One region of the Micromonospora humida genome, then DNA from elsewhere that is predicted to be linked to it. Evidence: riboswitches for the same ligand, from Rfam matches in the RefSeq annotation. Region 1 holds a riboswitch; each other region holds the start of a gene.
The links. Region 1 has a riboswitch for cobalamin ahead of bluB (5,6-dimethylbenzimidazole synthase). Riboswitches for the same ligand answer to the same signal wherever they lie in the genome.

Region 1 (10,260 bases):
ACGCGCTCACCCACCACACTGCCGCCCACACCATCGCCGCCGAGATCGGCGCCCGGGACCAGCGGGCCCGTGCCCAGGCCGGACTCGCCGGCGCCCACCGCGCCCTCGACCGGCACGATCGGGCCCGCGACCACTACCGGCAGGCCCTGACCATCTACACGGACCTCGGCACCCCCGAAGCCGACCAGATCCGCGCCTGCCTCGCCGCCCTCGACGACGCAGGTCCCCCGGAGCTGACCGTGCGGTCCCCGGAGCTGCCCTGATCTCCGGAGACCGCACGTTCCTGGCGGCTGGGGTCACCCGCCGGCCCGTCGACATCCCGCCGGGGAACACGTCGGGGTGGGGCAGGTCGGATGGGTGGTGCCGGGTATGCAGACCGGTGGCTGCACGGGATTGGCGTCGACGTCCGGTCGTTGCAGTCCGACGTAGACGGTGGCGGCGGATGCGCCGAGCACGCCGACGTCCAGGGCGCACGTGTCCAGCCACAGCGTGGCGACCTGCCGGGTGCGGCAGAGCTCCTGCGCCCACAGCCTGGTGTTCTGGTTGAGGTTGCCGGCGTAGAACGGTGCCGTCGGGTTGCCCACGGCGACGGCGGTGCAGGGTTGCAGCAGGGTGGCGGAAGGGCTGACCCGCCAACTGTTGCCGAACCTGTCGTAGAGGTCGGCATGGGAGAGCGGCACGCGCAGGGCGCCGCCGCCCTTGACCTCGAGGTAGTGCGGATCGTCATCGGGATTGCCCAGGAGGCCGCGCACCGTCGGCGCCCCGGGTCCGACGCCGATGCCCAGGTCGAGGTACCCCGTGTTGGCGGTGGCGCGGACGCTGTTACCCGACGGGTCCTTGAACGTGTACACGTTGTTGACGCGGTCGATCGCCACCCCGTTGGGCAGCAGCAGTGACCCGCCGGTCGGCAGGCTGGTGGTGGTGCCGTTCACCACCAGCCGTGTCCCGTCGCACAGTGCCAGCCTCGCGTTGCCCATCCTCAGCGCGACCGACCGGTTGACCGAGGTGTTGGGCCAGGTCGAGCCACCGGGCGCCTTGCGGGTCTGCACCTCGAATGTCGAACCGGCCTGGGCCTCGACGAAGTCGCCCGTGGCCTGGAAGTCGTAGAACAGACCGCCGAACGTGTACTGGTGGGTGTCGCCGATGACCGCGGCGATGCGGCAGGCCGACGCCGCCGCCGGACCCTGGACCGACTCGTTGATGACGACGGCCGGCGCCGGGCTCGACGGGACCGGACCCGGGGGGCCGAAGTTGAGGTTGTTCCGCTCACTGCTGAAGCCGAAGTTCTGACAGTCGGGCCTGACCGGGCTGCCGTCCTCGACGGTCGTGCGGACGTTGAAGCTCGCCTCGGGATTGAACTTCGCCGTTGAGCCGTGGCCGTAGCCAAACACGTTGAACTCGACCTGCGTCCACTCCGAGGCGGGTTCCTGGGGATCCGGTGGCAGAACGTGGAGGATGCCCGCTCCCGTGGACGAGTAGATCCGCCCCGAGCCGTCGTTGAAGGTGACGGTGTCGGTCTCCTGCCCATCGGCCGTCTTCGCGACCGAGCCGTCCAGTCGCAGGGCCGGCTTCGCCATGCTCTGGATCGGCAGGTAGGGCAGCTGGATCGCGTCGGTCTTGCGCGAACAGTGGGTCTCTGAGTCGTCCGGTGCCTCGGTCCACCCCGGTGGGCACGGCTGGCTCGGGTCCGGGTTGTAGTGCAGCAGCCAGTACTCGACGTAGAGGCGGCTGGGGCTGGGGTCCGGATTGGGATTGCCGCCCCTGGTGCCGTCGTTGGCGAACACGAACTGCTTCCAGCCCCGGCACAGGCCGGCGGTCGGTGAACCGTTGCACTCCTGGACCCGGAGGTGGTTGGTGTTGAGCTGGAACGAGTAGCTGCCCGGCATGGTCGGCCCGTCGGTCGGGACGCTGGTCACGCTCAGGTTCTGCTGGTTCACCTTCTCAAAACTGCCGGACGCGCGGGTGATCGGACCGGCACCCGTCGGCCTTCCCGTCACGATCCCGATCCCGCCCCCGACGTCCCGCCGGGGAGCCTGTTCGAGGTTCGGGGCCATCGGAGCCGACGGCGGGGCCACGCACCCGGTCTTCTGCCACACCAGTTCGGGATAGGCCGCGGTGAAGCACCCCTGCGCCGACGGCCGCGGCACCTTCACCATCGTCGAATGCCAGTCCTGAAGATCCCCCTGGGCAGCCGGGGGTCTCCCCTCCCCGCTGGCATGTACCCCCATCCCCAGCAGGACCGCCGCGATCGTGATGCCCACCAGCCCGGATGGTGACCGGTGTTCTCGCGGTAGCAATCTCATCATCGTTCCCTCCCACCACAGGTGGAATAGCTCGGCGCCCGCCCTCGGGGCGGGCCTCGCCGACGAGCGTCGCGTGACGTCGGGCCGTGCGGGGGATCCCCATACAAACCCATACCTGCTCACCCGGCAGCGTTGGTGCACCGAGGTGGCGTCCGGTCCGCCGGACACCGCGTCCGACGCCCTCCGCAGTACGGGAGGTGATGCGAGGATGACGGCCGTGGTGAGCATCGACTCGTTGACTGGACGTGACCGCGAAGAGTGGGAGGGTTTGACCCGGCGTTTCCCCGCGCACTGGGCGGGCCGGCCGGGTCGACCCGCAACCGAGGTCGACGACGAGGGCTACGAACGCACGTGGCAGCGCCTGGTGGACCGCGAACAGATCCGGGGCATCTGCGCACGGCGCGACGGTGAGATGGTGGGCATCGCGCATTACCTGTTCCACGCCGCCGTCTACCGGGGATACATCCTGTACAGCTACTCACGAGCTGCGGCCATCACCACGACGTGACCGGCGTCCGGTCGTCGGTGCCCGTGGTCCCGGAAAGTCCGGCGTCGACGCCCGGGTGGTGGTCACACCAGAGCCCGTCCGGCGTGCGCGCGTCACCCGCGCGTACGCCGGACGCCGGACGGCCCTACTGCCAGGGGCCGCTGCGGCAGATGAACTGGGTGGTGCCGCTGTACTGGGTGGTGCCGCCGTCCACATAGCTGTAGCTGGCCCGCACGGGGTGGCCGAGGTTGCTGGCCGGGCAGGTGGCGAAGAGGGTCGGCGCGGCGGTCGTGAAGGTGCCGACACTGCCGGAGTACCAGGTGATGCTCCAGGTCGTCGTGCCGGTGCTGCTGGCGTCGCAGTAGAACTGCGACGCGCCGGACTCGCAGAAGGGCGCCGGGGCGGCGGCGAGTGCCGGCGTGGCGCCGGCGGCGGCGAGGCTCAGGACGGCGAGCGCGGACGCCGCCAGCACCTTGACGGTGGTACGCATGAAACTCCTCCCAACGTGGCCGAGTGATGACTCAGTGCGACGCCAGCCTAGCCGTCGCATCGACGTACCCGAATTAGCTGTTCGGTTGGTCGGTCCCCCGCCGTAGCCACCGGTCGTGGTGGACCGCCTCGGTGAGGGGCCTGCGCCGCCGCCACCCGTGCCGCTCCAGATCGGGCACGGCCTCCAGGTGGGTGACCGGCCCGACGCAGAGCCAGGCCACCGGCCGGATGCCGGCCGGCACACCCAGCAGCTCGGCCAGGAACGGCTCCCGGTAGAAGGACACCCACCCGACGCCCAGCCCTTCGGCGGTGGCGGCGAGCCAGAGGTTCTGGATGGCCAGGCAGACCGAGTAGAGGCCCGCGTCGGCGATGGCGTGCCGCCCGAGCACCGCCGGGCCGCCGCGCTGCGGGTCGTAGGTGACGACCACCGACAGCGTCGACTCCAGCACCCCGTCGATCTTGATACGCGCTAACCGCTCGGCCGCCGCACCGTCCAGGGTGGCGGCGAACGTCGCCCGCTCGGCCTGCACGTGCCGATGGAACCGGCGACGGACGGCCGGGTCCCGGACCAGGACGAAATCCCACGGCTGCGAGTTGCCGACGCTGGGCGCGGCGTGCGCGGCGTCGAGAATCCGGTGCAGGGTGTCGGCCGGCACCGGCTCCCCGGTGAACTCGGCCCGGACGTCCCGGCGGCGGTGGATGGCGTCGTAGAGTTCCACAGGCAGGCTCCCGCTGCGCTCGGCCCACCCCGACGGGTGGGCGCTCGACGCGAGGCCGGTCTTCGGACTCCCGGATCAACGCCGACCCGTCCGCCTTCCCAGCCCTTGGGCCAGTGGCTGCGCTCCTCGCGCCTGGACGGTCGCTCCCCGGTCACCGCGGCGGGCCCGTGCCGGAATCACACCGGCTTCCCGATTCTCCCCGCGTGCGCGGGGCACCTCGCACGATCATGCCGTCGCCGATGCTAACCCGCACCACCGACGCCGGCCGGCCACGGCCCGGCCCGACAGCACACGCAGCGGGTCCCGGTGTTCCGGCGTCCACGTGGACGCCGGGGTGTGCGACGTCCTCGCCGAGGTGTCCGGCGGTCAGGCCCACCACGAGGCCCTCCGGTCGCTGGACTCCCGTGCGGCCGGAGGAGCACGACGACGCTCTCGGCGGCGGTGAGCGGCTGACACCGGTCCGATCCCGACCGGCCTGGGCTCGGCTCGGTCACCGCTCGATGCTGGCGTACTCACAGACCGCCGCCGGAAAGCCGCCCGCGCCGAAGCGCAGCTCGACGACGTGCCCGTGGGCGGTCTCGGTGACCGCTGGTGTGATCGACTGACCGGCCCGCGCCGGTCGCAGGTACCAGCACCGGCTGGTGTCGGTACGGCCGGGCGGCACCCCCGCGTCGGCCAGCGCGTTCTCGCCGCGCTCCAGGTAGCACGCGAAGAAGACGTGGTCGTTCAGATCCGTCTCCCGGTCGCTGAAGGTGAAAGCCGCCGTCTCGGTTCCGCCGCTGCGGGGTCGTCGCGGCAGCTCCGGCAGCAGCGGCGAGTCGCCGCCGAAGCCCGGGGGCGCCTCGGTGCGCGGTGTGGGTCGTGCCCCGGCGCCGGCGTCCAACCAGGTCCACCGGCTGGTCCACACCGCCACCACGGTGCCGTCGGCGGCGCGCAGGGTCAGCTCGTCGTGCCCGCCGTACCAGCCACGCCGGTCGACGCCGAGGGTGACGGCCAGTTCGGCGTCGAGCGGCGCTCCGGGAAGCACCCGCACCGGCGGGGTGTACGCCTGCACGTACCGCACCACGGCGCGGACCCGGTGCCGTTCGAAGTAGGACCAGCGGTCGAGGCCGGCCGTCTCCTGCCACCAGCCGGCGGAGACCTCGTCGAGGAGGTGCACCAGCTGGGTCGGTTTCAGGGTGCCCCGTTGGGTGATGGCCGGATAGCGGGCCTCGGTGCCCGTGCGGTAAACCCTGGACCCGACGGTCACGGCAGTGGTCCATCAGCCCGCGGTCGGCCGGGCCGCAGCGGTTTGATGGTGGTGCCCACCGCGAGCGGACGGGTCCGGCCCCCGCAGTGGTGTACCGCCATCGGACCCTCCGCCCGGCAGGCGCAGGGCAACACCCGGTTGAGGCTGGAGCCGATGCAGAACTCCTCGAAGGCGGTCCGGTCGCCGGGAAGCAGGCGGGCCAGCAGCGCCATCACCGGGTCCACCGCCTTGATCCGGCCGTCGTCGTCGCGCACCTCCAGCCAGGCGTGGTCGAGGTCCATCATCCCGATCAGCCAACCCCGCCGGGCGTACGCCTCGTACCCCATGGCCCGGCACTCACGTTCGAGGTACAGGCTGGCGGAGACGCAGTTGACCACCCCGTTGGCGAGGGTGTCGTCCGGGTCGACCTGCCAACTCGACGGCAGCATCTGGAAACGCGGCCCGCCGTGCCGGATGTCGGCGAAGAGCCGGGCCAGCCGGGGGGAGACGATCCGGTCCGCCCGGCCCGCGGTGACCAGGTCCAGGTCGACGGTGACCAGGTCGGGTACGGCCGGCAGCCGCACCTCGTCGTCGGTCACGGTCACCGGCCCGGCGGCGCTGGTCCAGCCGGAGGCCGCGCCACCGGTCAGCTCCGGAACCGGTCGGTGCAGCAGCCAGCCGGGGTCGGTGCCGCATCCGCCGTCCGGGCACCTCAGGGTCGCGGTCATCCGCCAGGACCTCGGTTCGGTCCAGGTGGCGGCGGGCTTGAGGGAGAACCGGAAGGCGAACTCCCAGCCGATCTCCGGCAGGCTGTTCCCGCTGCCCGAGTAGAGACCCAGGTTGATCAGGTCGTAGTGGCAGAACCGCCGTTCGTCGCCCTCGCCGGTGACCGGCAGACCGGCCTCGACCAGCAGATCCAGTGTCTCGGCGGGGCAACGCAGCAGCCCCAGCGCGCCCGCCCGGTCGACGGTGGCCTCGCGGTGGGCCGGCGGGACGAGGGTGATCCGGCGCAGCGCGGCGAGCCAGCTGTCGGTCTGCGCTGCGGTGACGGCGCTCATCGCGGCCACGCTGCGGGCTCGGCGGAGTCGTAGAGCACCTCGCCGGGGAGGGAGCCGTCCGTGGCGGCCCGGAACATGGGCCGCCGTCGTGGTTTGCCGCTGGTGGTACGCGCCACCGCGGGCGCGGGCACGCTGAGCACCCGGATCCGTACGCCGGGGCCGCCCTCCCGGCCGAGTATCCGCGCGACCTCCGCGGCCCACGGCCCCGGCCGCTGCCGGATCAGCGCATGCAGTACGGGTGTGTGGCCGGCGGACCCGGCCAGCACCACGACCCGTTCCGGGGAGAGTCCGTCGACGCCGGCGAGACGGGCCTCCAGGTCCTCCGCGTAGAGGTTGCGTCCGCGTACCTTGAGGCTGTCGCCAGCCCGGCCGAGGACGAACAGTTGGCCGTCGTGGAGGAAGCCGTGGTCGCCGGTGCGCAGCCGGCCCTCGGCGAAGGCGGCGTCAGGTGCGGCGGGACCGTGGTATCCGGCGGCCACCGACCGGCCGGTCAGTGCGATCTCCCCGACGACGTCGGGCGGCAGCGTCCTGCCCTCGTCGTCGACGACGGTCACCGCGACACCGTCGCGGGCATCGCCGCAGCCAACCAACCAGTCGTCGTCGGCCGACGGGTCCGTCCCGACCTCCTCGACGGCGGTCACCTCGACCGGCTCGCCGGGGCGCAGCTCGCCGGCGACCCGGAGCGCCACCGGTGGTGGGGCCAGGTGCAGGCCGGTCGCTACTAGGGTGTTCTCGGCCAGCCCGTACGCGGGGAGGAAGGTGCGGGTGCGGAACCCGTACGGGCCGAGCAGCGCCGCGAACGACTCCAGGGTGTGCCGGCTGACCCGTTCGGCTCCGACGATCGCGGCCCGCCAGCCGCTGAAGTCCATTCCGGCCAGCTCGTCCGGGCCGATCCGCCGGGCGGCGTAGGCGTAGCCGAAGGTGGGTGCGGCGGTCAGCGTCGCACCCTGCTCGCCGAAGCAGGACAGCCAGCGTCGGGGTGAGCGGATGAACTGGTCCGGCCGCATGGCGAGGATGTCGCTCTGGTTGAGCACCGGGGCCAACGTGCAGCCGATCAGCCCCATGTCGTGGTAGGTCGGCAGCCAGGTGGCGGTCACGTCGGCGGCGTCCATGTCGAGCCAGCGGCGGATGGCGGTGACGTTGGCCAGGAGGTTGTCGGCGCGGATGGCGACCGCCCGGGGGTGGCCCGACGATCCGGAGGTGAACTGGACCAGCGCCACCTCGTCCCCGGCCGGTGGCTGCGGATCGTCGGCGGCAGGCGCGACGGGCCGGCCCGGCCCCGCGTCGCCCGGCTGGTCCGGGCCCGCGACGGTCAGCACGGTCACCGCCAGACCGGCGGCGGCTGCGGCGCTGCGGGCGGTCCCGGCCAGGTGCGGGTCGACGAGCACGGTACGGGTGCCGGCGACCCGCATCAGGTGGGTCAACTGCTCCGGGTACGCCGCACCCGCGCCGAGCCCGGCGGGCGGCGGCATCGGATTGACCACCCCGCCGGCCGCCAGCGTTCCGAAGAACCCGGCCAGGAACGTCTCCGGTGACACCAGCAGGAGCGAGACCACCTCGCCCCGGCGCAGTCCCGTGCCGCGCAGCAGTCCGGCCACGTCCAGGGCGGCGGCGGCGAGGGAGGGGAAGTCGTGCCGGGCCCAACCGGCGTCGTCGGTGGCCACCCGTAGCCCGTGGCCGGTGCGCGGCTCGGTGAGCCAGCCGGTCAGGCTCATGGCGTCGTCATCCGGCGGCCTGGCTGACCAGCGCCACCACGTCGGCGACCGTGACGACGTCCATCGCCTCGTCGTCGGAGATCGGTGGCAGGTCGAACCGCCGCTCCAACGCGACGGCCAGTTCGATGAGCGTGAGCGAGTCGAAGTGCAGGTCCTCGACGAGTCGCTGGCCGTCGGTGACGTCCCCGGCCGGGTGGGGTGCCATGCTGGCCACCAGTTGGCGGACCGTCACCTCGACGGGCTCTGCCATCGGACTTTCTCCCTTTTCCTCAGTTCAGGCTCCGGTTTCCTGAGTTCGGGCTCCGGTTTCCTCAGCTCGGGCTCCGGTTTCCTCAGTTCAGGCTCCGGATCGGATGTGGCACGCCGTGCCGGTTCTCGTAGTCGGCGACGGCCCGCTCCTCGGCGGCCCGCCACACCTCGGTGACCTGTGCGTCGACGTCGTCGAGACCGGCGGCGCGCACGCGGCGCAGCAGCGCGTCCCGGGCGGTGTCCCACTGGTCGCGCAGTTGCCGGCCCCGGGCCCGGACCACCATCGGCAGCGCCGACGGGTTGCGCCGCTCCGGTCCGACCAGCACGTGCACCACGTACGGGATGGTGTCGAGGACCTGGTCGCCGACGAGCTGCCGGCGGCCGTTGTCCACGGCGTGGCGCATCGCCCACACGCCGAAACCGACGTGCCGGGACTCGTCGCGGATCACGTTGCGCAGTCCCTCGGCCAGCACGGGCAGCTGGCCGCAGCGGCGGACCGCCTCGGCGACCGAGCGGAGCACGACCAGCGCGAGCGCCCCCTCGGCCACCACGTGGTAGGTGGTCACCGCGGCGTACCAGGCGTCGCGGTCGTCCGGGTCGCGCCGCACCCGTTCGGTCTGTTCCAGCAGGTACGCGTCGAACAGTTCCACGGTGGCGGCGGAGGCCTCCGCGCGGCACCGCAGCGCGTACGCGTGGGGTGGTTCGATGGCCCCCTCCACCGCCCGGAGGTAGCCGAGGAAGAAGATGCTGTGCCGGCTCTCGTCCACGAGCTGGCTGGAGAGGTAGAACTGGGCGGCCTGGGTGGGGGCCGCGTACACCAGGGGGGTCAGCAGCCGGGCGACGGCGACCTCGCCGACGGCGAGTTCCACGAGGGCGGCCTTGAGTTCCTGGTAGAGGAAGGGCCGCAGCGCCTGCCACGCCGGTCGGTCGGCGGCCATCGTGAGGTCCTGGGTGGACCAGTTCTGCCGCTCCCAGCGCAGGTACAGGCTCTCGGGAGTGGTCTCCCGGTCGTCGATGAGCTGTTCGTCGAGAATGGCCGTCACCGTGGGACTCCTTTCCCTTGGCGGCCCTGCGTCACGGGGCCGCACCGGTGGCAGCCGGCAGTGGGATCGACCGGAGGAACGGCATCGACCAGTGATCACCTAGAGAATCGGCGAGCGGGTGCCGGGTGTCAAGCAGGGTTCCCGGGCCCCGTGGTGCCGGCGGCAACGGCCGGCGTGGAGCACCGTCCGAACAGGAGTCCGGGTGGTTGGTTCGGTTCCCTTGCACCGGGAAACTGTGTCCTCTCGCGGCAATGATCGTGTGGTAGAAAGGCGGGAATTTTCGTCGGCGGCACCAACTACGAGGTTCCGGAGGGGAAGCCCGACATGGGGATACGGGCCGTGGCACGTGGCAGCCTCGTCGATCTCGTCCGGGAACAGGCCGACCGTGACGCGTCGAGCGTGGCGGTGGTCGACGAGGGCGGGGTGCTGACCTACGGCGACCTGGAGCGGGAGAGCAGCCGCCTCGCCCACGTCCTGGCGGCCCGTGGGCTCCGGCCGGGCGACCGGGTCGTCCTCCTGCTCCCCCGGACCGCTGCGGCGATCTGCGCCATCTTCGCGGTCCTGAAATGCCGTGGCGTCTACGTTCCGCTGGACACCGCCAGCCCGCCGGCCCGGCTGCGGCCCCGGATCGTCGCGGCCGAGCCCCGGTTCCTGATCGGGGATGCCACCACCCGCCGTCTGCTCCGGCAGTGCTGGGACGGTCCGTCGGCCGTGACGGTCTGGCTCACCGACCCACCGCCGGACGCACGGCGACCGCAGGACGTCCTGGCGGCCGAGGTCTCCGCCGCACCGGCCACGCCACCGGCCACCGAACCGGGCCGCACCGACCTCGCGTACCTGCTCTTCACCTCGGGTTCGACGGGGACGCCGAAGGGAGTGCCGATCACCCACGGGAGCGTGCTGTGTCTGGCGTCCTGGGCGCGGGAGCACTTCCGACTGACCGGCGCGGACCGGCTCTCCTGCCACTCG
Region 2 (10,260 bases), 140 kb from region 1:
CACCCGCACCCGGCCGTACTCCCAGCCGCAGGTGGTCAGGTCGAGCACCTCGAACAGGCGGGCGAGCAGCGGATGGGGGTCGGTCGCCCGGACGAACTGCGCCGCCCGGGTGCCGACGACCGTGGTGGCGGCGGCGACGTGCACGTACGGGTGCAGGCCGCCCGGCAGCGCGAACAGCGGCCAGTGCAGCCGGCCACCGGCCTCGCGCCACAGTGGCCGGTAGTTGCGCCGGTCCACCGGGAACCGCTGACCGGTACGCCGGTACAGCTCCGTCGTCTGGGCCAGCAGGTCCGCGTGGGCCGCGTCGGCGAACTCACCGACGATGCCGGCCGCCACCGCCAGGCCGTCGCCGTCGTCGAGCAGCCCGACCATCGCCGCCACCTGCTCGGCAGGTCGGACGGCCAGGTGGGCGCCGAAGCGCTGCCGCACCTCGGCCGACAGCGCCGCCTGCCGGACCGGATCCTCCTGGACCTGCCGGCCCCCGCCGCCCAGCACCCGCCCGAGCCATCCCATGTCGCCTCGTCTCCGCCGCCCTCACCGACCGCAGCCATGCTAGTGCGGCCCGGCGTCAGAGACAGCGCACGCCGGTCAGTTCCTCGGCCGCCGTCCACAGCCGCCGGCCGACGGCGGGATCGGTGGCCTCCCGGCTGGCCCGCACCTCGGTGACCGGCCCCCAGGTCTGGAAGAACCGGGCCGGGCCGAAGAACTGGCCGCCGTGGACCTGCGGGTCGGTGGCGGCGCGCAGTTGGGGCAGCGCACCCTGCTCGACCGGCTGGGTGGCCAGCAGGCCGAGCCGGGCGATCACCCGGCCGCGCCGACCCTGGTGGGACCAGGCCCGGGGAGTCAGGTTGGTGCGGGTGACACCGGGGTGGGCCAGCACGCTGATCACCGGCGACCCGGTGGCGCGCAGCCGGCGGTCCAGTTCGATGCCGAAGACGGTGGTGGCGAGCTTGGACCTGCCGTACGCGGTGGAGCCCCGGTAGCCGCGCTCGCCCATCAGGTCGGTGAAGTCCAGGTGTGCGTTGCGGTGGGTGATCGAGCTGAGGCTGACCACCCGGGCCGCCCGCGCCGCGGCCAGGTTGCCCAGCAGCAGGCCGGTCAGCGCGAAGTGGCCCAGCAGGTTGGTGGCGAGGTGCAGCTCGTGGCCGTCCACGCTGGTGCGGCGCGGGCCGAGCAGCACCGCGCCGGCGTTGTTGACCAGCAGGTCGAGCACCGGACGGTCGGCGGCCAGGGCCGCCGCGAACTCCCGTACCGAGGCCAGGGAGGCGAGGTCCAGCTCGCGTACCTCGACGTCGCCGCCCATGCCGTGGGCGGCCCGCCGGCCGGCGGCGGTGTCGCGCACGGCGAGCACGACCCGGGCGCCCCGCCGGGCCAGGGCGGTGGCGGTGACCAGGCCGAGGCCGGAGTTCGCGCCCGTCACGACGGCGGTGCGGCCGTGCTGGTCGGGGATGTGGTCGGCGGTCCAGGTCATCTGCTGCTCCCTGACGGTCGGATCGGACCACCGACGCTAGGGCCCGACCGGGCGGGGCCGGTCGTACCCGGTTGCCTAGGTCCCGCAGACCTACCCACGCCGGTCCGGGCCGCGCCACACTGGCGACATGACCCGTCCGTACGCCCGTGAACTCGGTGACTTCCTGCGTGCCCGGCGCGCCCGGTTGCACCCCCGGGACGTCGGCCTGGAGCCGGGTGGACGACGCCGGGTCACCGGGCTGCGCCGCGAGGAGCTGGCGCTGCTGGCCGGGTTGAGCACCGACTACTACCAGCGGATGGAGCAGGGCCGGGAGGTGCGCCCGTCCGACGACGTGCTGGACGGGCTCGCCGCCGCGCTCGGCCTCGACGACGCGGAACGCCGGCACCTGTTCACCCTGGCCCGCGCCGCCCGCCGGCCGACGCCCGCCCGGGTCGACCACGGCCCGGAGCGGGTGCCGGAGAGCACCAGGCGGCTGCTGCGGGTGCTGGACACCCCGGCGGTGGTGCTCGGCCGGCACCTGGACCTGCTCGCCTGGAACGCGTGGGCGGTGGCGCTGCTCGGCGATCCGGCGGACCACCCGCCGGACCGGCTCAACATGCTGCTGCTGATGTTCGACGAGGCGGCGACCCCGGTGCGGCGCTGCGCGTCCTGGGAGCAGCAGGCCATGGACTACATCGGCATGATGCGCGCCGCCGTGGCCACGGACCCCACCCACCCCCGGGCCACCGCCGTCGTCGGTGAGCTGAGCATCCGCAGCGCCGAGTTCCGGCGGCTGTGGGCCCGGCACGACGTGCGCGGGTCGGTCAGCGGCACCAAGACCTTCCAGGTCCCCGAGGTCGGTGACATCGTCCTGGACTGGGACACCTACCCGCTGCCCGGAAACCCCGGCCCGGTCATGCTGGTCTTCACCGCCGAGCCCGGCAGCGCCGACGCCGACGCGCTGCGGCTGCTGGCGTCACTGCGGGCCACCGGGCGGTCGGATGAGAGTTATCCGACACACCGACGCGACATCTAGTGTTGCCTCTCCCCCATCTACGCCATATATGGTGTGCCACGCAGCTGGTTCGGCCGGGCCCGGTGGTCCGGTCGAGGCAACAGGGAACCCGGTGGAAATCCGGGACTGCCCCGCAGCGGTAAGTGGGAACGACCGCCGTCATCGAGCACTGGACCGCGAGGTCCGGGAAGCGACGGCCAGTAGGCGACCGACCCCGGTCACGCCCACGAGTCCGAAGACCTGCCAGTGCGCCGTGCGCTGCTGCGCGCGGCGGTCGGAGGTCGCGCGGGACGACCGACGCCAGCACCCGGGCCGGCCGCCGTGCCGCGCCCGTCGGCGTCCTCCCGCGTCCCGATGGCCATCGGTGACAGCGAGGAGAGGTCATGACGAGCACAGCGCAGAGCCCACCGTCCGACGTCGACGGCGCGCAGCCACGCCGGCCCGCGATGCGGGTCCGCAAGCGCGACGGCGACACCGAGCCGGTGGACGTCAACCGGATCGTCACGGCCGTCGCCCGGTGGACCACCGACCTGGACGAGGTCGACCCGCTGCGGGTGGCCACCAGGACGATCAGCGGCCTCTACGACGGGGCGACCACGGCCGAGCTGGACAAGCTGTCGATCCAGACGGCGGCGGAGCTGATCGGCACGGAACCGCAGTACTCCCGCCTGGCGGCCCGGCTGCTGGCCGCCTACGTGGACGAGGAGGTACGTGGGCAGGAGGTGACCTCGTTCAGCGAGTCCATCCGGTACGCCCACGGCCTCGGCCTGATCGCCGACGACACCGCCGCGTTCGTGGCCCGGCACGCACGCCAACTCGACGACGCCGTCGACCCGGCCGGTGACCTGCGGTTCGAGTACTTCGGGCTGCGTACGGTGGCCGACCGGTACCTGCTGCGGCACCCGCAGTCGCGGCTGGTGGTGGAGACCCCGCAGTACTGGCTGCTGCGGGTGGCCTGCGGGCTGTCCACCACGCCCGACGAGGCGGTCGGGTTCTACCGGTTGATGTCGTCGCTGGCCTATCTGCCGAGTTCCCCGACGTTGTTCAACTCGGGCACCCGGCACACCCAGATGTCGTCGTGTTTCCTGGTCGACTCGCCGCGCGACGAGCTGGACTCCATCTACGAGCGCTACCACCAGGTGGCGAAGCTGTCGAAGTTCTCCGGCGGCATCGGCATCTCCTTCACGCGGGTGCGCGGCCGGGGGGCGCTGATCCGGGGCACCAACGGCCGGTCGAACGGGATCGTGCCGTTCCTGAAGACCCTCGACGCCGGGGTGGCGGCGGTCAACCAGGGCGGCCGGCGCAAGGGGGCGGCCTGCGTCTACCTGGAACCCTGGCACCCGGACGTCGAGGAGTTCCTGGAGCTGCGGGACAACACCGGTGAGGAGGCCCGGCGCACCCACAATCTCAACCTGGCCAACTGGATCCCCGACGAGTTCATGCGCCGGGTCGAGGCCGACGGCGACTGGTCGCTGATCGACCCGTCGGACGCCCCGGAGCTGCCCGACCTGTACGGCGAGGAGTTCGACGCCGCGTACCGGGTCGCCGAGAAGAAGGCGGTCCGCACGGTGAAGGCCCGGGACCTGTACGGGCGGATGATGCGCACCCTGGCACAGACCGGCAACGGGTGGATGACGTTCAAGGACCCGGCGAACCGGCTGTCCAACCAGACCGGCGTGCCGGGCAACACGATCCACCTGTCCAACCTGTGCACCGAGATCCTGGAGGTCAACAGCGACACCGAGACGGCGGTGTGCAACCTCGGCTCGGTCAACCTCGGCGCGCACCTCACCGCCGACGGCGTCGACTGGGACAGGCTGCGCGCCACGGTCCGTACGGCTGTGGTGTTCCTGGACCGGGTGATCGACATCAACTACTACCCGGCCGAGCAGGCGGCGGCGTCGAACCCGCGCTGGCGGCCCGTCGGGCTGGGGCTGATGGGGCTGCAGGACGCGTTGTTCGCGCTGCGGCTGCCGTTCGACTCGCCCGGTGCCCGGGAGCTGTCCACCCGGGTCCAGGAGGAGATCTTCCTGACCGCTCTGGAGACCTCGACCGGCCTGGCCGAACGGTTCGGCGCGCACCCGGCGTACCCGCAGACCCGGGCGGCCCGGGGTGACCTGCACCCGGACCTGTGGGGGGTCGAGCCCACCCAGACCGCGCGGTGGGCGGCGCTGCGCACCCAGATCGCCGCGCACGGCCTGCGCAACTCGCTGCTGGTGGCGATCGCCCCGACCGCCACGATCGCGTCGATCGCCGGCTGCTACGAGTGCATCGAGCCGCAGGTGTCCAACCTGTTCAAGCGCGAGACCATGTCCGGCGAGTTCCTCCAGATCAACACCTACCTGGTACGCGAGCTGAAGGCGCGCGGCCTGTGGACCTCGGAGATCCGCGACCGGATCAAGCGGGCCGAGGGTTCGGTGCAGGGCATCGTCGACCTGCCCGCCGAGGTGCGGGAGTTGTTCCGGACCGCGTGGGAGCTGCCGCAGCGGGCGCTGATCGACCTGGCCGCCGCGCGGGCGCCGTACGTCGACCAGTCGCAGTCGCTGAACCTGTTCCTCAGCGCGCCGACCATCGGCAAGCTGTCCTCGATGTACCTGTACGCCTGGAAGTCCGGGCTGAAGACCACCTACTACCTGCGGTCGCGTCCGGCGACCCGGATCCAGCAGGCCACCGTCACCGTCGCCCCGGTCGTGGCGGCCGACGCCGAGGCGCTGGCCTGTTCCCTGGAGAACCCCGAGAGCTGCGAGGCGTGCCAGTGACCACCGTCGACGAACCCCGCACCGCCGGGCGGCAGCTGCTGCTCGACCCCGGCATGGACCTCACCCTGCGGCCGATGCGCTACCCGCACTTCTTCGACCGGTTCAAGGACGCCATCCGCAACACCTGGACGGTGGAGGAGGTCGACCTGCACTCCGACCTGGCCGACCTGGAGCGGCTGTCGCCGGCCGAGCGGCACCTGGTGTCCCGGCTGGTGGCGTTCTTCGCCACCGGTGACACGATCGTCGCCAACAACCTGGTGCTCAACCTCTACCAGCACGTCAACTCTCCCGAAGGCCGGCTCTACCTGTCCCGGCAGCTGTTCGAGGAAGCCGTGCACGTGCAGTTCTACCTGAACCTGCTCGACACGTACGTCCCCGACGAGCAGGAACGGTTCGCCGCGTTCGCCGCCATCGAGAACATCCCGTCGATCCGGCGCAAGGCCGAGTTCTGCTTCCGCTGGATCGACTCGGTCTTCGAGCTGCGGGAGCTGCGTACCCGCGCGGACCGGCGGGCGTTCCTGCTGAACCTGATCTGCTTCGCCGCCTGCATCGAGGGGCTTTTCTTCTACGGCGCGTTCGCCTACGTCTACTTCCTGCGGTCCCGGGGCCTGCTCAACGGGTTGGCGTCGGGCACCAACTGGGTTTTCCGCGACGAGTCGATGCACATGGCGTTCGCCTTCGACGTGGTGGAGACCGCCCGGCGGGAGGAGCCGGACCTGTTCGACGCCGACCTGGAACGTCAGGTGACCGAGATGCTCGCCGAGGCCGTCGAGTGCGAGGTGCAGTTCGCCGAGGACCTGCTCGACCAGGGCGTGTCGGGGCTGTCGCTTGCGGACATGCGGACCTACCTGGAACACGTCGCCGACCGGCGGCTCGCCCAGCTCGGCATCGCGCCGCGCTACGGCGCGCAGAACCCGTTCGCGTTCATGGATCTGCAGGACGTGCAGGAGCTGTCGAACTTCTTCGAGCGTCGGGTGTCGGCCTACCAGGTGGGGGTCAGCGGCAGCGTCACCTTCGACGACGACTTCTGACCGGCGCGGCCGGGGCCCGGTCCGGTGGTCACACACCCCCACCGGACCGGGCCTCGGCCGTCCGCTCAGGGGCCGGCGTTGCCGAACACCTCGATTTCGGCGAGGCCGACGTTGACGGTGCTGCCGCCGACCCCGGTGACGGTGAGCTTGACGCTGGTCACCGTCTTCGCCGCCGGGAGGATGACCTCCGTCGGACCGCCGCCGTTGTCCAGGGCACCGACGGCCGTGGAGGTGCCGTCGCTGAACAGCAGGGTGCCGCCGGTGATCTGGTCGTTGGGGTTGGGCCGGTCGTAGAGGACGACCCGGCGGACGGTGCGCGGGCCCGGCCAGCTCAGGGTGAGCTGGGTGCCGACGCCGCCGTAGACGGTCGCCCACTCCCGGGTCTGGTCGTCGGGCCAGCCGGCGACCACCCCGTCGACGGCCTTGGCCGCCGTCTGCCCGCTGCCGGTGTCCTGGCTGGTCGCGGTGACGGTGGCCGTCCGGGCCAGGTTGGGGCCGAGGACCTTGTACTGCCGCTGGAGGAAGGCCGGGTAGTCGTAGCCGGCGCAGGTGGGCAGGCTGGTGCAGGCCCCGTCGTCGTACTGGCCGTAGGCGAAGAAGGCCGCGGACTTGCCGGCGACGTCGGTCGATCCCAGGTTCGCCGGATAGTTCTTGATCTTGTAGTCGTGGTAGCCGGTGAACGTGGGCGAACCGACGTACGCCTACTCGGCGGCCTGGGCGAAGTAGGCCGCGCCGTGGTGGTCGCTGTGGTCACCGTCGCCGAACCCACCCGCGTGGTCCTGGGTGTTGACGGCGGTCGGCTGGTAGGCGGCCATCAGCCCGGCCAGGGTGGTGATCAGGCCGGCCCGGCTGTAGCTGGACGCGCCGGTGCCCAGCGACGTGATCGTGGAGATGCCGTTGAGCCAGAGCTTCTGCAGGCTCTGCGAGCCGGTGTTCGGGTGCCCCGTGCCGCCGGGATAGCCGTCCGGCAGCCGGAGGAAGACCAGCGACACGGTGGGCCGGGCGGTCAGCGTGAAGACCGGGATCGGATGCCCGCTGATCCCGGCGTCCGCCTGGGTCCAACTGTCGGCCACCCCGGCCATCTGGGCGTACGCCGCCCGCGCCCCGGTCTCCCGACCGGTCCAGTAGGTGCTGTCCCGGCCGGCGTCGCCCGCCGTGACGAAGACCGTGCGGACGCAGCGGTTGGCCTGCACGTCGTGCAGCAGGTCCGGACTGAGGAAGAGCAGGTCGTCGTCCTGGTGGGCGACCACGTTCATGATCGCTCCCGCCGGACAGCCCGGCCCGGCCTGGGCTGCCGGCGGGCCGGCCAGGGTCGCCGCCGCACAGGCGGCCACCACCGGAACGGCAAGCGACCACCGGGCCGGACGACGGCGAAATGTTCGCAGCATGAAGTGACGCACAGTTACCTCCCCGTAGCAGTAGCGTGCGTCCCCTTTCTACCATGCACGAGCGTCTATCTCTGCCCCGTCGGTGGGCATCACGGCGGGCCGGATCACTGCGGGGGTCCGGCCTCGGTGAGCCGCCCGTCGGCCAGCCGGAGCCACCGGTCCACGGCGATCCCGGCCAGGAACCGGTCGTCGTGACTGACCACCACGAATGCCCCCCGGTACGCCAGCAGCGCGCTCTCCAACTGGGCCACGCTGACCAGGTCAAGGTTGTTGGTGGGCTCGTCGAGCAGCAGCAGGTGCGGTGCCGGTTCGGCGAAGAGCAGGCAGGCCAGGGTGGCGCGCAGCAGCTCACCGCCGGAGAGCACCCCCGCCGGCAGGTGGACGCGGGCACCCCGGAACAGGAACCGGGCCAGCAGGTTCAGCCGCTCCGCCCCGGTCCGCGCCGGGGCGAACCCGGCGAGGTTCTCCGCGACCGTCCGGGTCGGATCGAGCAGGTCGAGGCGCTGCGACAGGTACGCCACCCGCCCCGACGCCCGCGCGACGGTGCCCGCCTCCGGCTCCTGCCGGCCGCCGACCAGCCGCAGCAGCGTCGACTTGCCCGCACCGTTGGGCCCCGTCAGGGCGATCCGTTCGGGACCCCGGATGGTCAGGTCGACCCCGTCACCGGCGAAGACCGGCCGGCCCGCGTAGCCGGCCCGCATCCCGTGGCCGGCGAAGACGGTGCGACCGGCGGGCACCGTGGTGTCGGGCAGGTCCAGGACGAGCTGGTCGTCGCGGCGGGCCGCCTCACCGGCCTGGTCCAGCCGGGCCTGGGCATCGGCGACCCGGGCGGTGTGCACGTCGTCGGCCCGGCCCGCCGACACCTGCGCGTCCCGCTTGAGGTTGCCGGCGACGATCCGGGGCAGCCCCGCGTCGGACAGGTTCCGGGCGGCGGTCGAGGCCCGGCGGGCCGCCCGCTCGCGGGCCTGCTGGAGTTCCCGCCTCTGCCGCTTCACGTCCTGCTCGGCCTGACGCACCTGCCGCTCGGCGACCTCCCGCTCGGCCCGTACCACCTGCTCGTAGTGGGTGAAGTTGCCGCCGTAGAAGCGGATCCCGCCGTGGTCGAGGGCGGCGATGCGGTCCATCTCGTCCAGCAGCACACGGTCGTGGCTGACCACGAGCAGCGTGCCCGGCCAGGACCGCAGCACGGCGAGCAGTCGTTCCCGCGCCGGCCGGTCGAGGTTGTTGGTGGGCTCGTCGAGCAGCAGCACGTCGGGCCGTTTGAGCAGTTCGGCGGCGAGGCCGAGGGAGACCACCTCGCCGCCGCTGAGGGTGCCGAGCCGGCGGTCCAGCGTCACCCCGGTCAGGCCGAGCCGGTCGAGGGTGACCCGGGTGCGGTCCTCGACGTCCCAGTCGTCGCCGACGGTGGCGAAGTGCTCCTCGGCGGCGTCACCGGCCTCGATGGCGTGCAGCGCGGCGACGACGCGGTCGACCCCGAGCACCTCGGCGACGGTCTGCCGCGTCGCGAACGGCAGGTGCTGCGGCAGGTAGCCCAGCACCCCCTCGACGGTGACGCTGCCCGCGGTGGGACGCAGCTCGCCGACGATGAGCCGCAGCAGGGTGGACTTGCCGGCGCCGTTCGCCGCGACCAGACCGGTGCGGCCGCCGGGAACGGAGAACGACAGGTCCTCGACGACCGGGGTGTCATCCGGCCAGGAGAAGGACAGGTGGGAGCAGACGACGTGACTGTCGGACATGGTGAACCTCGGAGACAGATGATCCGGGCGCGCGGGCGCTGCCCGGGGTGAACAGGGCAGGACGACAGGGGCGACGCGACGGGGCGGTCATCCGCCGTCGGTCACCGCAGCCGGGTGTTCACCCGGAGATGTCGTCGTCACCTGCCACGATCTGCTCCCTGCCCTGGTCGAACTGTTACCTGCCTGGTCGAACTGTTGGCTGCCCGGTCGAACCGTGTCCTGCCTGGTCGACCGGACCAGGATAACCCGGTCCGCCCGGCACCGGCGCACGCCCGGCGTGGGCGGCTAGCACGGCTCGTAGTCGAACCAGTCGAAGGCGACGTCGCCCCGGGCGGCGTACATGCCGATGACCCGGCCGGTGAAACCGCCGGCGACCTCGGTGGACAGGTACCTGCCGTCGAGTTCGGCCAGCACGTCGAAGGTCCCGTCCGGGTGCTCGACGCCGAGCCGGAGCAGGTCGGGTTCCTTGGCGGGGTGCCAGTCGCCGGGAGCCGGGGCGAGCACCTCGATCCGCAGGTGGACCGGGCCGGCCCCGACCGGCCGGGTGGCCGGCGTCGAGCGCACCGACCCGATCCGGGCGACGACCCGTACCTCGCCGCCGCCCACCTCGATGTCGTAGTGGTGGCGCTCGTCGAGGCGCACCACCAGACCACCGTGCCCGTCAGCCGGGTCGACCAGGGTCCGGACCCGGCACGACGGGTGCTGCTGGCGGCGGCCGACGAACGTGACGTCCGGCGCGTCCGGGGACGCGCCCCGGGCCCGCAACGTGAGCCAACCGGGCCGCACGGCGAGCGACCAGACCTCCGCCGGCCGGGACCGCACCGAGACCCAGCGCGGGTGCAGCCGGTCGGCGTCGAAGTCGTCGCGGACGGGCGGCGCCG
Region 3 (10,260 bases), 710 kb from region 1:
GGTCCCCGCCGGCCCGGCCACCGACGGCCGCCGTCGGGTCCCAGGCGTCGACGGTCAGCGGTGGTGCGCTGCGGGCCAGGGCGAGCACGGCGTCGAGGTCGACGGTGGCCTCGACGAGCCCGGCGAGCGCGTCGACGACGGCCAGCGACTCCGGTGCCCGTTCGGCGACCGGCACCAGCCCCAGGTGCCGGGCCGGCGCGGCCACCTCGACGGCCCGGGTCACCGCCCCCAGCACCGGTACGCCCACCTCGGCGAGCGCGTCGCGCAGCAGGGTCTCGTGCCGGGGCGAACCGACCCGGTTGAGGATCACCCCGCCGACGCGTACCGCCGGGTCGAAGGCGCGCATGCCGAGCACCAGCGCGGCGGCCGAGCGGCCCTGCGCGGTGGTGTCCAGGACCAGCAGCACCGGCGCGTCGATCAGCGTGGCGACGTGCGCGGTGGAGGCGTAGCCGGCCCGGCCGACCGCGCCGTCGTGCAGCCCCATCACGCCCTCGACGACGGCGACGTCGGCGGGGGTGGGCAGGCTGGCGCCGTGCCGCAGCAGCGGGGCGACCAGGTCCTCCCCGACCAGCCACGGGTCGAGATTGCGACCGGGGCGGCCGGCGGCGAGCGCGTGGTAGCCGGGGTCGATGTAGTCGGGGCCGACCTTGTGCGGGCTGACCGTGAGGCCCCGGCGGCGCAGCGCGGCGAGTAGCCCGGTGGCGACCGTGGTCTTGCCGTGCCCGCTGGCCGGGGCGGCGACCACCAGCCGGGGCAGCGCCCACGGGCCGGACGGCGGCACGCCCGGCACGGTGCCGCCCGGGTGACCGGCCGGCGCGTTGCCCGGCGGGCGGCGCTGGTCGGTGCGGCGGGTCGGTCCGGTCACCACTCGATGCCCTTCTGGCCCTTCTGGCCGGCGTCCATCGGGTGCTTGACCTTGGTCAGTTCGGCGACCAGGTCGGCCGCCTCGACCAGCCGCGGGTCGGCGTCCCGGCCGGTGATCACCACGTGCTGGAAGCCGGGCCGGTGGGTGAGGGTGTCGACCACCTCGTCGACGTCCACCCAGCCCCACTTCATCGGGTAGGTGAACTCGTCGAGGACGTACAGGCCGTAGCGCTGCGCGGCCAGGTCACGCTGGATCTGCCGCCAGCCCTCCAGGGCGTCGGCGGCGTGGTCGGCGTCGCCGCCGCGCTGGATCCACGACCAGCCCTCGCCCATCTTGTGCCAGGCCACCGGCGCGCCCTGCCCGGTGTCGGCGTGCACCTGGCCCAGGGCCCGGAAGGCGTTCTCCTCACCCACCCGCCACTTGGCGCTCTTGACGAACTGGAACACCCCGATCGGCAGCCCGGCCGTCCAGGCCCGCAGCGCCAACCCGAACGCCGCCGTCGACTTCCCCTTCATCTGCCCGGTGTGCACGATGGTCAGCGGGCGGTGCCGCCGCTGCCGGGTGGTCAACCCGTCGGCGGGGACGTGTTCCGGCTTTCCCTGCGGCATCAGCGCACGCTCCGATTCGCTCCGACGGTGGCGAGCCCGGCCAGCGGGTCGGCGGTGACCGTGTCCAGGCGGTGGTGGGTCGCGCCGAGCTGACCGGCCAGCCGGTGGGCCAGGTGCAGCCGGACCGGGCCCGACTCACAGTCCACCACGACACAGGGCGCGCCGGTGGCGGCGAGCACCGCCGCCGCGCGCGCCGACCGCTCCAGCGGCCGGTGCCCGGCGGTGGCCCGGCCGTCGGTGACGACCAGCACCAGCGGACGCCGTCGCGGGTCCCGCAGCCGCTGCACCCGCAGCAGGTCGGCGGCGGCGAGCAGCCCCTCCGCCAGCGGGGTACGCCCGCCGGTGGGCAGCTCGGCCAGCCGCGCCGACGCGGCCAGCACCGACGAGGTGGCCGGCAGCAGCACCTGCGCGCCGGCACCCCGGAAGGCGACCACCGCCACCGTGTCCCGCCGCTGGTAGGCGTCGGTGAGCAGGGCCAGCACCGCACCCTTCACCGCCGACATCCGCTGCCGCGCGCCCATCGAGCCGCTGGCGTCGACGACGAACAGCACCAGGTTGCCCTCGCGGCCCTCCCGGACCGCCTCCCGCAGGTCGTCCGGGCGCAGCAGCAACCGGCCGTCGCACCGGCCCCGCCGGGCCTGGTGCGGGGCGGCGGCACGCAGGGTCGCCGGCAGGTGCACCGCCGCCGGCCGACCGGCCGGCACCCGGGCCCCGGTGGTCCGCCCCCGCCCGGTCCGGGCCCGCGAGCGCCGGCCGGGCACCCCGTCACCGACCCCCGGCGCGGTGAACAACCGGGCCGTCAACCCCCGCTGCGGTACGGCCACCGAGCCGGTGCCCGCCGGGTCACCCGGGTTCGCGGTACCGCCCTGGCCGGGTCGCCCGGGGCGGGCACCGGTGTGCTCGGCGGAGCCGTCGTCGGGGCGTCCCGACCGGCCGTCGGCGCGGTGTCCGGTGTCCGGTCCGTCGTCGCCGGCCGGTCCGCCGTCGTCGATGCGGTCCGGCCACCGGTCGTCCCCGGACTGTGGGGAGGCCGGACCGGTCCGGGCGCGCGGGTGGTCGTCGTGGCCCGGCGGACCACCGGCGTCCTGCGGCCCGCCGGTGGCATCCTGCGGCCCACCGGCGTCATCGGGTGACTGCGGGCCCGACCCGCCGCCGGGGCCGCCCGCCGAGGGGCCGCCCGGCCCACCGCCGTCCGGGCCGCCGGGGTCACCCGGACGGGCCGGGCCGGTGTCCGGCGGATCGTCGTCGGGGTGCTCGTCGCGGGCCCGCTGCAACGCCTCGTCGAGGCGCTTCTCGTCCAGGCCCGGGGTGTCGAACGGGTCACGGCGACGGCGGTGCGGCAGGGCGAGGCGGGCGGCGACCCGCACGTCCTCGGCGGTCACCCGGTCCCGCCCCTGCCAGGCGGCGTGCGCGACGGCGGTCCGGGCGGTGACGATGTCGGCGCGCATCCCGTCCACGTCGAACGCGGCGCAGACCTCGGCGATCTGCCGCAACGCGGCGTCGGGCAGCAGCACCGCGTCGAGCCGGTCCCGGGCGGCGGCCACCCGGGCGGCCACCTCCGCGTCGGCGGCGGCCCACCGGGCGGCGAACCCGGCCGGGTCCGCGTCGGCGGCGAGCCGGCGGCGCACCACCTCCACCCGGACGACCGGGTCCCGGCTGGCCGCCACCTCGACGGTCAGCCCGAACCGGTCGAGCAGCTGCGGACGCAGCTCACCCTCCTCCGGGTTCATCGTGCCCACCAGCAGGAACCGGGCGGCGTGACTGACCGAGACGCCCTCCCGTTCGACATGGCAGCGGCCCATCGCGGCGGCGTCCAGGAGCAGGTCGACCAGGTGGTCGTGGAGCAGGTTCACCTCGTCGACGTAGAGCACCCCCCGGTGGGCGGCGGCGAGCAGGCCCGGCTCGAAGGCGCGTACCCCCTCGGCGAGGGCCTTCTCCAGGTCCAGCGAGCCGACCACCCGGTCCTCGGCGGCACCGACCGGCAGCTCCACCAGCCGGGCGGGTCGGCGCTCGACCGGCGCGGCGGCCGGGTCCTCGTGCCCGGCGGCACCCGGGTGCGGACCGTCCGGGCAGGTCGGGTCGGGGGCGGCCGGGTCGCAGCCGAACCGGCAGCCAGCGACCCGGTCCACCGGCGGGAGCAGGGCGGCGAGGGCGCGGACGGCGGTGGACTTGGCGGTGCCCTTCTCGCCCCGCACCAGCACCCCGCCGATCGCCGGGCTGACCGCGTTGAGCAGCAGCGCCAACCGCATGTCGTCCATCCCGAGCACGGCCGAGAAGGGAAAACCGCTCATTGGAGATCCTCCAGGTCGCCCTCGGTGGCCAGGTAGGTCTCCCGGAGGCGGTCCAGGGTGGTGGGGTCGGGGGCGGCCCACAGGCCGCGTTCGGCGGCCTCCAGGAGCCGTTCGGTGATGCCGCGCAGCGCCCACGGGTTGGACCGCTCCAGGAACTCCCGGGTCGCCCCGTCGAACAGGTACGCCTCGGCGAGGCGCTCGTACATCCAGTCGTCGACGACCCCGGCGGTGGCGTCGTAGCCGAACAGGTAGTCCACGGTGGCGGCCAGCTCGAACGCGCCCTTGTAGCCGTGCCGGCGCATCGCGGCGATCCACTTCGGGTTGACCACCCGGGCCCGGAACACCCGCCGGGTCTCCTCGCCGAGGGTGCGGGTGCGCACGTCGTGCGGCATCGCCGAATCGCCCACGTACGCGGCCGGGGCGGCCCCGGTGAGGTGGCGCACCATCGCCACCATCCCGCCGTGGTACTGGAAGTAGTCGTCGGAGTCGACGATGTCGTGCTCGCGGGTGTCCTGGTTCTTCGCCGCCACCGCGATCCGGGCGAAGGACCGTTCCATGTCGGCCCGCGCCTCCCGCCCGTCCAGGCCCCGGCCGTAGGCGTAGCCGCCCCAGACGGCGTACACCTCGGCCAGGTCGGCGTCGGTACGCCAGTTGCGGGCGTCGATCAGCGGCAGCAGCCCCGCCCCGTACGCCCCGGGTTTGGAGCCGAAGATCCGGGCGGTGGCCCGCCGCTCGTCGCCGTGGGTGGCGAGGTCGGCGGCCACGTGCGCGCGCAGGTAGTTGTCCCCGGCCGGCTCGTCGAGGGCGGCGACCAGCCGTACCGCGTCGTCGAGGAGGGCGACGACATGCGGGAACGCGTCGCGGAAGAAGCCGGAGATGCGGACCGTGACGTCGACCCGGGGCCGGCCCAGTTCCGCCACCGGCACCACCTCGACGCCGGTGACCCGCCGCGACCGGTCGTCCCACACCGGCCGGCAGCCGAGCAGGGCCAGCACCTCGGCGATGTCGTCGCCCTGGGTACGCATGGCGCTGGTGCCCCACACGGTCAGCCCGACCGACCGCGGGTACTCCCCGGTGTCGGCGAGGTAGCGGGCGAGCAGCGAGTCGGCCAGCGCGACCCCGACGTCCCAGGCGTTGCGGCTGGGGATCGCCTTCGGGTCGACGGAGTAGAAGTTGCGGCCGGTGGGCAGCACGTTGACCAGCCCCCGGGTGGGCGACCCGGAGGGTCCGGGCGGCACGAACCGGCCGTCGAGCGCGCCGAGGGTGTGGGTGATCTCGTCGGTGGTGCGGTCCAGACGGGGCACCACCTCACGGGCGGCGAACCGCAGCACCTCGGCGGCGTCGGGGCAGGACCCACCGGTCACCTCCGCGACCACCGGGTCGGCTCGGTCCGGATCCCAGCCGAGGGTCTCCATGCCGAGGACGAGCCGCCGGGCCAGCCCCTCGATCAGGTCCACCGCGTCGGCGGCGGTGACCGCCGGCCCGTCCACGACGTCGGTCAACGCCGTCGGCACCGCCACCCGCGCCCCGGGCTCGGCGAGCAGCGCCTGCTCGTCCAGGCCGTAGCCGGCGGCGAGGGCCTGCCGCAGGCCGGGCAGCGCCCGGCTGCCGCCCCACACCTGCGGTGCGCGTAGCACGGCCAGGACGAGGTTGACCCGGGCCTCACCGGTGGGCACCCCGGCCAGGATGTGCAGCCCGTCGCGGATCTGCACGTCCTTGACCTCGCACAGGTAGCCGTCGAGGTGCAGCACGAAGTCGTCGAAGTCGTCGGCGGCGGGCATCGCCTCGGTGTGCAGGTCGTGGTGGAGTTCGGCGGCGCGCACCAACTCCCAGATCTGCCCCCGGACCACCGGCACCTTCGCCGGGTCGAGGGCCTGCACGGTGGCGTACTCGTCCAGCAGCTGTTCGAGTTTCGCCAGTTCGCCGTAGGTCTCGGCGCGGGCCATCGGGGGCACCAGGTGGTCGACCACGACGGCGTGCGCCCGCCGCTTGGCCTGGGTGCCCTCGCCGGGGTCGTTGACGATGAACGGGTAGACCAGCGGCAGGTCACCGAGGACGGCGTCGGGGGCGCAGTCGGCGGCCAGGCCGAGTCCCTTACCGGGCAGCCATTCCAGGGTGCCGTGTTTACCGAGGTGCACCACCGCGTCCGCGCCGAAGCCGCCGTCGGCGACCGGCGCAGCCAGCCACCGGTAGGCGGCCAGATAGTGATGGCTGGGTGGCAGGTCGGGGTCGTGGTAGATGGCGATCGGGTTCTCGCCGAAGCCGCGCGGCGGCTGGATCAGCAGGGTGACATTGCCGAACCGCAGCCCGGCCAGGACGATGTCCCCGTCGTCGGTGTAGAGCTGGCCGGGTGGCTCACCCCAGTGTTCCCGCATCCGGTCCCGCAGGTCGACCGGCACCTGGTCGAACCAGCGCCGGTAGGTGTCCCCCGGCACCCGGGCCTCGGCGGCGGCCAACTGTTCCGGGGTGAGCCACTCGACGTCGTGGCCCCCGGCGGCGATCAACGCGTGGATCAGCGCGTCCCCGTCGGTGGGGGGCGGCGCGTCGCCGAGGTGGTATCCGGCGTCGGCGAGGGCGGCGAGCAGCCGGACCGCCGAGGCGGGGGTGTCCAGGCCGACGGCGTTGCCGACCCGGGAGTGCTTCGTCGGGTAGGAGCTGAGCACGACCGCCACCCGCTTCGTGGCGTTGGGCAGGTGGCGCAGCCGGGCCTGCCGGACGGCGATCCCGGCGACCCGGGCGGCCCGCTCGGCGTCGGCGGCGTAGACCGACAGCCCGTCGGCGTCGATCCGCTTGAACGAGAACGGCACGGTGACGATCCGACCGTCGAACTCGGGGATGGCCACCTGCATGGCCGCGTCCAGCGGGGACAGCCCGGCGTCGCTGGCCGCCCACTGCTCCCGGGTGCTGGTCAGGCAGAGCGCCTGGATCACCGGCACGTCGAGGGCGGCGAGCGCGCCGACGTCCCAGGCGTCCTCGTCGCCCCCGCCGGAGGCGTCGGCGGCGACCGTCCCCCCGGCGGCGAGGACGGTGACGACGAGCGCGTCGCAGCGGGCGAAGAGGTCCAGCGGCCCGTCGCCGGGGGTGAGCCCGCGCAGCGATCCGCAGAAGATCGGCAGCGGTTCGCCGCCGGCCGCGTCGACCGCGTCGGCCAGGGTCTGCACGAAACCGGTGTTGCCGGCCAGCGCGTGCGCCCGGTAGAACACGATCCCCACCGTGGGCCGCCCGCCGCCGTCCTGCCGCCCGGCCGGTCCGGCCACCGGGTCCGCCCCGTCGACCGGGGTGGACGGGCGGTGGTGGTCGAGGATGCCGTAGGGCGGGGTGGGGGTGGGCGGGTCGAAGCCCTCACCGGTGAGCAGGACGGTGTCGGAGAGGAACCGGGCGAGCTGGGCGAGGTTGTCCGCGCCCCCTTCGACCAGGTAGGACAGCGCTTCGGTGGCCACCCCGGAGGCCACCGTGGAGGCCGCCATCAGCTCCGCGTCGGGCACCGCCTCGCCGCCGAGCACGATCGTGGGGACGCCGGAGCCGAGCACCGCCGCGAGGCCGTCCGGCCACGCCTGCCGCCCGCCGAGCAGCCGTACGACGGCCAGGTCGACACCGTCGAGCAGGGCCGGCACGGCGGCCACGTCGACCCGGGTGGGGTTGGCGAGACGGTAGTCGGCGGCGCTGGCGCGGGCGGCGAGCAGATCGGTGTCGGCGGTGGACAGCAGCAGGATGCGCACGTTCGGCTCCGGAGAGTGACGTCCGGCTCGACCACGGGGCCGGGCCGAGCGGGGCGGGAGGGACGCCGGTCAGCGGCGGCGGAGGTCCGACGTACCCCGCCGGCGGCGGGGCACCCGGACCGGCCGTCAGCGGTACGTGGCAGGCCGACCGCCCCGGCGACGGCCGGCGACGGTGGGAGAGGTGGGAGCGCGCGGCGGCGCGGGCTCGACGGTGATGCGGAAATCACCGACCGTGATCGGGTCGGCAGTGACGCTGTGCGTCATCGGGTCCTCCTCGGGTGTCCACGCCCTGGGGTTCTCCGACGGCCGAAGTATCCTGGCTCCCGGATCGACGCTCACCCCCGGCCTTCCAACCGTGCACGCACGGTCGTGACCCACGAGGGGGGATCGCTCCCCGGTGACAGTGGCGGGACCGCGTCGGAATCGCACCGACTTCCTTCACTGCCGTCAGGCCGCGAATGCTGCCACACTCCTCACCCCGAGGTCAACGGCGGCCACCGGCCCCGCGACGGCGCGGAACTGGGCGGCACGGAGCTGATCCGGGCGGCACGGCCCTGGTCGGTCGGGACACCTCTCTCGCACGCTGTCGAGCTGATGATGTCAACGACTCGGGACCGGCACGGCCGACCTGACCGGACGGTTGGCGCGCCGGGTAGGGCCCCCCGACACGCCGGGGCCGGGGCAGCCTGAGGGCGGCGGCCCCGGCCCGGTGCCGCGGGGCCGCCCCCTCCGGTGCCGCAGGCCCTCCGGTCACAGGCCCATCCGGTGCCGCGCCACCCCGGCCACCCCCGACCTGGCGGTACGGGTCGTCCCACCCGGCGGGGCCGATCCGTCGCCGTCATCAGCTCGAAAGGGCCCGCGACGACATACCCCCACACCCCTGCCCCGCAGTGGCAGGCGACCGGGGCGGCCGGCGGTCGCACCCGCCGCCGTGGCCGCACCCCCACGGACCCACATCCCACGGACCCACATCCCACGGGCCGACATCCCACGGGGGCCACCACCCCGCCACGCCGCACGCGCGGCTGCGGGGTCAGCGGAGGCGACGCTCGGGGTGGGCCCGGTTCCAGGCCCGCATCCGCTCCGGGTATCCGGTCTTCGCCGCCTCGTAGAGGGGCACCGCGTGCCGGTGGGCCAGCTTCGCCGCCGTACGTGGGGAGCCGGTACGGCGGCGGATCCACTCCCCGTCGTGCGCGATCGCCACCACCGTGGTGTCGGTGGCGGTCGTCTCGGGTTCGAGATAGAACTCCACCCCCCGGTGGGCGGCCACGAAGTCCGCCAGCGCGGTCAGGTCGTCCCGGGTGGCCTCCCGGTCGAGCTTCGTCGGGATGCCCTCGTCAGCCCGGGTCCGTCGGCTGAACCAGCCCATCTGCCCGTCCTCTCCTCGGCGTCCCTCCAGTGGAGCACCCCCACCTGGAAGGGCGCTGCGAACCCGGTGACAGCCGGCTGAGCGGCCCGTTCACCGCCGGTCGAGGGCGGCCAGTTCGTCGGGGGTGAGTCGCAGCGCGGCGGCCGCGACGTTCTCGGCGAGGTGGGCCGGGTCACCGGTGCCGGGGATGGCCAGTACGTGCGGGCCCTGGTGCAGCGTCCAGGCGAGGCGTACCTGCTGCGGGGTGGCGTCGTGGGCGCGGGCGACGGCGTGTACGGCCGCGCCGTGGTCGGTGCGGGCCCCGCCTTCGCGGTTGCCGCCGGTCAGGGAGAAGAACGGCACGTAGGCGATACCCCGGGCACCACACTCGCGGACCATGGCGTCCTGGTCGCCGCGGTTGTCCAGCGCGTAGTTGTTCTGCACGCAGACCACCGGGGCGATGGTCTGCGCCTCGTCGAGGTGGTCGAGGCGGACGTTGGACAGACCCAGGTGCCGGATCAGGCCGGCGTCGCGCAGCTCGGCCAGCGCGCCGAAGCGTTCGGCCACGGAGTCCGGCGCGGGCCGCTTGACGATCCGCAGGTTGACCAGGTCGAGGTGGTCGCGGCCGAGCCGGCGCAGGTTCTCCTCCACCTGGGCGCGCAGCTGCGCCGGGCTGGCCTCCTCGTGCAGGCCGGTCGTCGGGTCGTCCCGGAAGCCGACCTTGGTGGCGACGACCAGCCCTTCCGGGTACGGGGCGAGCGCGGCGCGGATCAGTTCGGTGGCGTACCTGGCGGGGCCGGTGCCGACCTTCAGGGTGCCGCCCGGCGAGACGTAGAACGCGGCGGTGTCGATGTGGTCGACCCCCAGTTCGACGGCCCGGCGCAGGACGCGCAGCGCCCGGTCCCGGTCGGGGTGGGCGGTGATCCGCATCGAGCCGAAGCCCATCCGGTGCACGGTGCGGTCACCCAGGGTCCAGCGGCCCGCCGCTGCGGCGGTGATCTCGGTTGGCATCCGGCGACCCTAGCCAGCGGCGGTGGCCCGGCGTAACGGCCGCGCACCCGATACCGGCCGGGGCCGACGACTGTTAGATTTTCTGTATCGGGCCGGCGGGTGTCTGCGGCGCGGCACCGGCCGGCGGACGGGTCGCCGGCACCAGGGCCAGGGTCGGAATCAGCAGCACCGGCACCACCAGCAGGGCGTGCAGGATGCCGACGTGGTCGCCGAGCAGACCCAGCAGCGGCGGGCTGGCCAGGAACGACGTGTAGCCGAGCACCGCGACGACGCTGACCCGGGCGGGGGCGCGTTCCTCGTCGTCGGCGGCGGCGCTCATCCCGACCGGGAAGCCGAGCGATGCGCCGAGTCCCCAGAGGACCACCCCGACGACGGCGAGCGGCCCGGAGCCGGCCAGCACCGCCAGCAGGGAGCCGGC

Region 2: linked by a shared signal. The riboswitch ahead of JQX11_RS02825 (ribonucleoside-diphosphate reductase subunit alpha) and the one ahead of bluB (5,6-dimethylbenzimidazole synthase) in region 1 are both predicted to bind cobalamin.
Region 3: linked by a shared signal. The riboswitch ahead of cobN (cobaltochelatase subunit CobN) and the one ahead of bluB (5,6-dimethylbenzimidazole synthase) in region 1 are both predicted to bind cobalamin.

What each region holds. Positions count from the first base shown of each region.
Region 1 covers NZ_JAFEUC010000001.1:834,622-844,881, forward strand. The annotation lists gene JQX11_RS03385 (tetratricopeptide repeat protein) at 1-263, shown strand, start outside; gene JQX11_RS03390 (hypothetical protein) at 297-2,156, opposite strand; gene JQX11_RS03395 (GNAT family N-acetyltransferase) at 2,512-2,811, shown strand; gene JQX11_RS03400 (hypothetical protein) at 2,936-3,280, opposite strand; gene bluB (5,6-dimethylbenzimidazole synthase) at 3,354-3,998, opposite strand; cobalamin riboswitch at 4,035-4,232, opposite strand; gene JQX11_RS03410 (hypothetical protein) at 4,489-5,247, opposite strand; gene JQX11_RS03415 (hypothetical protein) at 5,244-6,284, opposite strand; gene JQX11_RS03420 (AMP-binding protein) at 6,281-7,999, opposite strand; gene JQX11_RS03425 (acyl carrier protein) at 8,007-8,249, opposite strand; gene JQX11_RS03430 (ferritin family protein) at 8,332-9,291, opposite strand; gene JQX11_RS03435 (amino acid adenylation domain-containing protein) at 9,631-10,260, shown strand, end outside.
Region 2 covers NZ_JAFEUC010000001.1:692,845-703,104, forward strand. The annotation lists gene JQX11_RS02810 (hypothetical protein) at 1-513, opposite strand, end outside; gene JQX11_RS02815 (oxidoreductase) at 569-1,471, opposite strand; gene JQX11_RS02820 (helix-turn-helix transcriptional regulator) at 1,599-2,486, shown strand; cobalamin riboswitch at 2,514-2,727, shown strand; gene JQX11_RS02825 (ribonucleoside-diphosphate reductase subunit alpha) at 2,849-5,224, shown strand; gene JQX11_RS02830 (ribonucleotide-diphosphate reductase subunit beta) at 5,278-6,255, shown strand; gene JQX11_RS33680 (DUF7402 domain-containing protein) at 6,321-6,911, opposite strand; gene JQX11_RS02840 (PIG-L family deacetylase) at 6,957-7,511, opposite strand; gene JQX11_RS02845 (ABC-F family ATP-binding cassette domain-containing protein) at 7,748-9,379, opposite strand; gene JQX11_RS02850 (glycoside hydrolase family 43 protein) at 9,665-10,260, opposite strand, start outside.
Region 3 covers NZ_JAFEUC010000001.1:121,836-132,095, forward strand. The annotation lists gene JQX11_RS00560 (cobyrinic acid a,c-diamide synthase CobB) at 1-781, opposite strand, end outside; gene cobO (cob(I)yrinic acid a,c-diamide adenosyltransferase) at 862-1,473, opposite strand; gene JQX11_RS00570 (VWA domain-containing protein) at 1,473-3,764, opposite strand; gene cobN (cobaltochelatase subunit CobN) at 3,761-7,483, opposite strand; cobalamin riboswitch at 7,793-7,922, opposite strand; gene JQX11_RS00580 (hypothetical protein) at 8,517-8,852, opposite strand; gene JQX11_RS00585 (aldo/keto reductase) at 8,943-9,842, opposite strand; gene JQX11_RS00590 (MFS transporter) at 9,916-10,260, opposite strand, start outside.